3 regions of the Phytohabitans houttuyneae genome follow, and region 1 is predicted to be linked to each of the others. Evidence: riboswitches for the same ligand, from Rfam matches in the RefSeq annotation. Region 1 holds a riboswitch; each other region holds the start of a gene.
The links. Region 1 has a riboswitch for cyclic di-AMP ahead of Phou_RS46630 (coiled-coil domain-containing protein). Riboswitches for the same ligand answer to the same signal wherever they lie in the genome.

Region 1 (2,257 bases):
GTCTTGTCAGCACGATGGGTACTCCCTGTGATCGGTCCACATCAGAATTCACGTACGTCTTTTCCAACTGGTTCGAAGTTCAACCGGTTCGACACTGATTCCCAATCTCAGGTTTGCATACATAGCAATGTCAGCATGTATTCTGTGCCGATGGGTGCCGGACACGACCACGGGACGGCCGCCGCGCGGGCTGGTGAGCGCCACCGCGGGCGGCTGTGGGGTGCGTTCGCCCTGCTGGCGGCGTTCATGGTGGTCGAGGCGGTGGCCGCGCTGCTCACCGGCTCGCTGGCGCTGCTGTCCGACGCCGGCCACATGTTCACCGATGTGCTCGGCATCGGCATGGCCCTGGCCGCCATCCACGCCGCCTCGCGGGCCGCCCAGGACCCGCAGCGCACCTTCGGGCTGTACCGGCTGGAGGTCCTCGCCGCCCTCGGCAACGCGCTGCTGCTCTTCGGCGTCGCGATCTACGTGCTCGTCGAGGCCGCGCGCCGCCTGGGCGACCCGCCCGACGTCCCGGCCGGCCCGATGCTCGCCGTCGCGGTCGCCGGCCTGCTCGCCAACCTCGTCGCGTTCTGGCTGCTGCGGTCGGGCGCGCGGGAGAGCCTCAACGTGCGCGGCGCGTACCTGGAGGTGCTCGGCGACCTGCTCGGCTCGGTCGGCGTGATCGTCGCCGCCGTCGTGATCGGCCTGACCGGCTGGTCCTACGCCGACCCGATCATCGCGGTCGCGGTCGGCCTGTTCATCCTGCCGCGCACGTGGCGGCTGGCGCGGGCCGCCGTGCGCATCCTCGTGCAGGCCGCGCCGGAGCACCTCGACGTGACCGCGGTCCAGCGGCGGCTGGCCGCCGTGCCCGGCGTCTGCGACGTGCACGACCTGCACGTGTGGACGCTGACCTCGGGCATGGACGTCGCCTCCGCACACCTCACGCTGGAGGAGTCCGCGCAGGTCGGGCCGGTGCTGGTGGCCGCCCGCGAGGCGCTGCACGACGACTTCGACATCGGGCACGCGACCCTCCAGGTCGAGCCCCGGTCGGGCGACTGCCACCCCGCCGGCTGGTAGAAACCGGCCCTGAGCAGGGCGTACTTGATTCGTCACGATCGGTGCAACAGTGTGCACATCGATGGAAAGCCGCTATTCTCGGCTCCGGCCAATACCCGGCGGCGCCCCCGGCGCAGGTGTTGGCCGCCGCCGAGTCGCCTTCGGGCGAGCCGGGGAACCACCGATCCACTGGGGTGAATCCGCGACAGCGGTAGGGAGACTTCCGTCCCGAACCCGTCAGCTAACTCGGTAGGCGGCTGACTGGAAGGATGGTTGATGGCTCATGCCCGCAGCCGGGTCAGCCTCGTCGCGGTGCTTCTCGCCGCGGCGTTCGCGCTGATCGGCATACCAGCGGAGCCGGCGGCCGCCGCACCCACCGACGACGAGGGCGGCACCGCCACCCTGCGCGAGCAGCTCGAAGCGGCCACCAAGGGTTTCCTCGCGGCGCAGAACACCCTGAACAAGTCCAAGAAGCGGCAGCAGGAGCTGACCACTCAACTGGCCCAGCTCGAGCGCGACCTGGTCGTCAAGAGCGAGGTGATCGGCGAGGTGGCCAACGTGGCGTACCGCCGCGGCCGGCTCGGCCCGATCTCCGCGATGCTCAACAGCTCCTCGCCCGAGGGCTTCATCGACCGCGCCGCGGCACTTGACGCGGTGGCCGCGACCGAGGACAAGAAGCTGCGCGACCTGCTCGACACCAAGGACCAGGCGGCCCGCGCCAAGCTCGCGCTCGACGGCGAGATCCGCGAGCAGCAGAAACAGGTCCAGGTCATGGCCGCCCGCAAGAAACAGGCGGAGACCGCCCTGAAGAACGCCGGCGGCGGCGAGGACGCCAGCGGGCCACCGAGCGGCAGCGGCAGTTCGGCCACCGCCGCGGGGTTCTCCGGCGGTTCGGGCTGCTCCATCCGCCCGGATCCGACCTCGAAGAAGGGCTGCATCACGCCGCGCACGCTGCACGCGGTGCGGCAGGCACAGGGGGCGGGGTTCAAGATTTTCGTCTCCTGCTACCGCGACGGTTCGTCGGGTGAGCACCCGCTCGGTCGCGGCTGCGACTTCGCGGTCAGCTCAAGCGACATCTTCGGCGGTACGGCCTCGGGTTCGGCCAAGACGTACGGCAACAACCTGTCCAACTTCTTCATCAAGAACTCAAGCCGGCTCGGCGTGCTGTACGTCATCTGGTTCCGCCAGATCTGGCTGCCCAGCAGCGGCTGGAAGTCGT
Region 2 (2,257 bases), on a different contig from region 1:
CGACCTTACGGGGTAAGGCATGGACTGCAAGATCCACCTGTCTGATCTTTCCCTACCTGTGCTTCTGCAGATCTTCGAGCTGGATTACGCGAGTCCGCCCAGAGTTCGGTGCCGTCGTCGCGGTCGGTGACTGTCGATCAGGTGCAGGCGGTGTGAGCTTCGAGACCTTGGTGAGTTAGCGCGTTATTTCGCCGCTAACTTGCCAAGATTTGCCGGAGCGGGCTCCTGGGGTGAGCTGGGCGACCGCGGAGGGTGAGGCCGCGGGAGCAACGGTCCGGACCACGGCGGACATCGCGGTAGCTCGCTAAAGCATCGATATGTGTACGTGGTTGGTGTGGTCGCTCGACGGGTCGCCGCCCGCGCCGCTGTACGACTTCCAGCCGGTGGCGGGGGACCAGAACTGGCGGTACCAGATCACGTACATCACGCCCAGGCGGTCGGCGTTGCGCACGAAGAAGGCGGCGAGGTTGTTGCCGTAGAGCTTGTCGCCGCCGGTGGCGTCGCCGCCGAAGCCGTTTGGCTCGGAGGAGAAGTCGCAGGCGCGGCCCTTGGGGTGCTCGAACGGCCCGCCGGGACGGAAGCAGTTGACGAAGCGTTTGAAGCCCAGCCGCTGGGTTTCCTTGAGCATGTGCAGCGTGCGGGGCGTGATGCAGCGGCCGGTGGTCGGGTCTTCGGCGGTGCAGCCCTGCGAGGAGAAGCCGCCGTCGCTGTTGCGTGGCGCCGGGCGGGCTTCGGGTGAGGTGGCGCTCACGAAGCCGCCGGTTGCCTTGCCGCCGACCAGTTGTAGCGCCTTTTCCGCCTCGGACTTCTGCCGGGCCATGATGGTGAGCTGCTTCTGCTCTTCCTTGACCTCGATGTCGATGGCGGCCTTGGCGCGGCTGGCCTGGGTGAGGGCGGCGTTGAGCTTCGCGAGCTTTGCGTTGTCGCGGGCGGCGAGCATGTCCAGCGCGGCCGCGCGCTCCAGGAACTCGTCCGGCGAGGCGCTGTTGAGCAGCAGGCTCATCGGGCCGATGCGGCCGTTTCGGTAGGAGGTGCCGGCCACGAGCGCTACCTCGGGCTCCATCTCCTTGATGGTCTCTTGAGCCTTTTCCAGCTCAAGCTGGAGCTGAAGCTGGCGGCCACGTGACTTGGTGACGGCGTTTCGGGCGTCGATGTAGCCCTTGCTCGTTTCGGAGAGCACGTCCCGCAGCAGCGGGGTGCCGCCCTCGTCGCCGGGGGTGGGCTTCGGCGCGGCGGATGCCCCACCTGGCCCGATGGCCACCCCGGAAAGCAGCGTGGCCGCCGCAGCGGCCAGGGCTACGGCCAGCGACCAGCGCCGGCGACGTACGGATGCCGTCATGCACAGTCCTCCCATCAGCCGCCGGCCGGGTTAGCTGACGGGTTCGGGACGGAAGGATCCCTACCGCTGTGCGGATTCACCCCAGTTACCTGGTTCCCCGACTCGCCCGTGCGGGCGATTAGGCGGCGGTGTGCCGCCGGCGCCGTGGGGGCACCGTCACGCGGCAAACCGCGGGAAAGCTTACCGGATCGACAGTGGACTCCAGCAACGCTCTGACCTGGGAAAAGCGTAGAAATCGCGTTAGCGGGCAACGACGTTCGGTAATGGATAGCGATGCGTGTCTACGCGACAACGCGTGGTTCGCTAGCGTTTCCTTCGTTCCACAGTCGATCGAGGCCGGTGACGCAGTACGTGTGCGGCCCCTCGCTCTTCGCGGTGTCGACCCAGGTCGTGCCGCGTGTCGTGGCCACCAGCCGGGCCGCTTCGCCGTCGACCCGGTAGACCGCGTAGCTCGTCGCGTCGCCGTCCCAGCGGAGCCGCACGCCGCTGTCCACGCGGTCGGCCTCGACCTCGGGCGCGGGTGGCCGCTTGCCCGGCAGGTGTGACATTGCCGGCACCAGCGCGGGCTCGCCGTAGTGCGCCTGCGCGTAGCGTGATACCGCGCCCAGGCGGTCGGCCTTCACCTGCCGCGCGCTGAAGTGGATGCTGCCGGTCACCCGGTACTTGCGGTTGAGTGCCAGCTGCTTGTCCAGCTCGTCCGGCTTGCTCCAGGCGCCCTTCTGCCCGATGCGGTAGTCGGCCTGGCCGACATAGAGCTGCACGGGGCTGTTGGCCACCAGCTCCGACCACCACGGCAGCAGCTTGGCGTAGTCGGCGATCGCGAAGCCGATGTGCCAGTACAGCTGCGGCACGATGTAGTCGACCCACCGCTCCTGCACCCACCGCCGCGTGTCGGCGTAGATCGCGTCGTAGCTCTGC
Region 3 (2,257 bases), on a different contig from region 1:
ACAAGAGAACGCCCTCCCAGCCCGGGTGGATGGGAGGGCGTCTCTTTTACTGGCCGGTGCGGGTGCGTGACGGGGGAACACGCAGCAGGCGCGGCCACGGGGGTGGGTAACGCTTTTATCCGGGGCGGCCGTAGCTGTGGATGGGCGCGGCGTTGATCGTGCGCATCCGGATCGGCACGCCTGGTTTGGACGCGTCGACGATGTAGCCGCCACCGACGTAGATGCCGACGTGGTGCAGGTCGCTGTAGTAGAAGACGAGGTCGCCGACCTTGAGGTTGCTCCGGCTGACCGACGGGACCTGGCCGCGCTGGCGAGCCGCGTTGTGGGGCAGGCTTGTGCCGGCGGCGGCCCACGCCTTCATGGTCAGGCCCGAGCAGTCGTACGTGTTGGGGCCCTCGTTGCCGAAGACGTAACCCTTGCCGATCTGGGCGCAGGCAAACTTGGCCGCCTTCGTGCCGGCGCTGCCGTCGTACTGCACGGGGCAGGGAGCCGGCCGGAGCTCGCCGATGCCGCCACCCGACCCGTACGCGTCCAGGCGCATCTTTTCGAGCTTGGCGATCTCGACGTCGATCTGCTTCTTCTTCGCCGCCAGCTGCGCCTCTTCTTCGGTGAGCTGGCCGACGAGCTGGTCGAGCGGCTCCTTCTGCGCCACGTACCGCGCGCGGAGGTCGACGACCGCCGAAATGTCCTTCTGCGAACGGCGGGCGAAGACTTCGAGCATCTCGAGCTGGTTGGTGAAGGTCGAGGGCGACCCTGTCGTCAACATCGCGTTGAGCGCCGAGAAGTTGCCGCCCTTGTACTGCTCGGCTGCGTACTCTCCCACCTTCGCCATGGCGAGGTCGATCTGCAGCTGCAGCGGCGCGATCTTCTTGGCGAGCGCGTCAGCCTTCTTGCGCTTCGCCTGGAGGTCGAGCCGGGTCGCGTTGTGCTTTTCCGCCAGCGGCTCCAGCTTGACCCAGGCCGCGTCGATCTGCTTCTCGATCTCGGCGGGTGTGGGCTGGGCGCGTGCCACGGTGCCGGTGGAGAGCACGGTCGCGACAGCGACAAGAGCGGTGATTACGGTGCGACGCGCGGCATAGCGTGCCACCGGAGCCGTTACTCCTTCTCCCTGGCCGCCTACCGGGTTAGCTGACGGGTTCGGGCGGGAGAGCGCGCCCTACCGCTTTCGCGGATTCACCCCGAAGTGCTTGGGTCCCCGGCTCGTTTCTTTCTCGACTCGGCGGGCTGAGCCGTGGTCTCCCAGGCTGGGAGGCCGACCGCCGGCTCAACGATCCCCAAGGGTAGGAGTGGCCCAATCACCCGCGCAAGCGCTGTGGAAAACCCTCTCGGTGCGTATATGAGCCGGTAGCGGCGCGTGTATCGAAACGTTCTCGGTGAATGGTAATTAGCGCGGAATTCACAGTGGACACAAGAAGTAGCGCGGTGACTCCGAGGCGTGTACCGGCGCGTCGTGTGCATAAAGCGTGACATTGCTCGATTGTGGAGTTTCGTGGCAAGGCGGACAAAGCGGCGAGCGAGACCGAGTGAAGCTTTTTTACGAGCGCGCTACATCTGGCGGAATCTATTGACGAAGACGGCTGGCGACAGCCAGGGTGACCCCATCCCCGAACGGAGGTTCTGATGCCCTACCTGACAACGCGCATCGCCCTCACGACAGCGGTGGTCGGGGCGGCGACCCTCATGCCGGCCGCCGCCGTCCCCGCGTCCAGCCCCACGCAAGACACCAGACAGCAGGAGTACGCAGCGGCCGCGGAACAGCACGGCGTCCCGGAGAGCGTGCTGCTCGCGGTGTCCTATCTGGAGTCCCGCTGGGACACCAACGCCGGCACGCCCAGCACCAGCGGCGGCTTCGGCCCGATGCACCTCACCGACGCCGAGTACGTGATGTCGCTGCCCACCGGCAACCACCACGACCACGACGGCGAGGACCCGCGCGGCGACGCCGCCCGCCCCGCCCGAAACGTCGACTCCGGCGGCGTGGCCGCCCCGGCGCCGCAAGCGCTGCAGACGCTCGACCGTGCCGCGGCGATCACGGGTGCGTCCGAGGCCGACCTGCGCACAACCCCCGCGGCGAACATCGCCGGTGGGGCGGCACTCCTGGCCTCGTACCAAAGAAGCATTGGTGGACCGGCGGGGAGCGCGAGCGACCCCGCGGCCTGGTATGGCGCGGTGGCCAGTTACAGCGGCGCGGACAGTGCCGATGCCGCGGCGGCCTTCGCCGACGAGGTCTTCGCGACGATGCGGAGCGGCGTGGCGC

Region 2: another riboswitch for cyclic di-AMP. It lies ahead of Phou_RS15890 (coiled-coil domain-containing protein); the one in region 1 lies ahead of Phou_RS46630 (coiled-coil domain-containing protein).
Region 3: another riboswitch for cyclic di-AMP. It lies ahead of Phou_RS19330 (C40 family peptidase); the one in region 1 lies ahead of Phou_RS46630 (coiled-coil domain-containing protein).

The regions. Positions count from the first base shown of each region.
Region 1 is NZ_BLPF01000004.1:987,256-989,512, forward strand. Features, by position in the region: gene Phou_RS46620 (SMP-30/gluconolactonase/LRE family protein) at 1-13, opposite strand, end outside; gene Phou_RS46625 (cation diffusion facilitator family transporter) at 151-1,059, shown strand; cyclic di-AMP (ydaO/yuaA leader) riboswitch at 1,177-1,310, shown strand; gene Phou_RS46630 (coiled-coil domain-containing protein) at 1,315-2,257, shown strand, end outside.
Region 2 is NZ_BLPF01000001.1:3,563,319-3,565,575, reverse strand. Features, by position in the region: gene Phou_RS15890 (coiled-coil domain-containing protein) at 305-1,339, opposite strand; cyclic di-AMP (ydaO/yuaA leader) riboswitch at 1,343-1,474, opposite strand; gene Phou_RS15885 (glycoside hydrolase family 10-like protein) at 1,621-2,257, opposite strand, start outside.
Region 3 is NZ_BLPF01000001.1:4,196,144-4,198,400, forward strand. Features, by position in the region: gene Phou_RS19330 (C40 family peptidase) at 116-1,087, opposite strand; cyclic di-AMP (ydaO/yuaA leader) riboswitch at 1,100-1,232, opposite strand; gene Phou_RS19335 (N-acetylmuramoyl-L-alanine amidase) at 1,621-2,257, shown strand, end outside.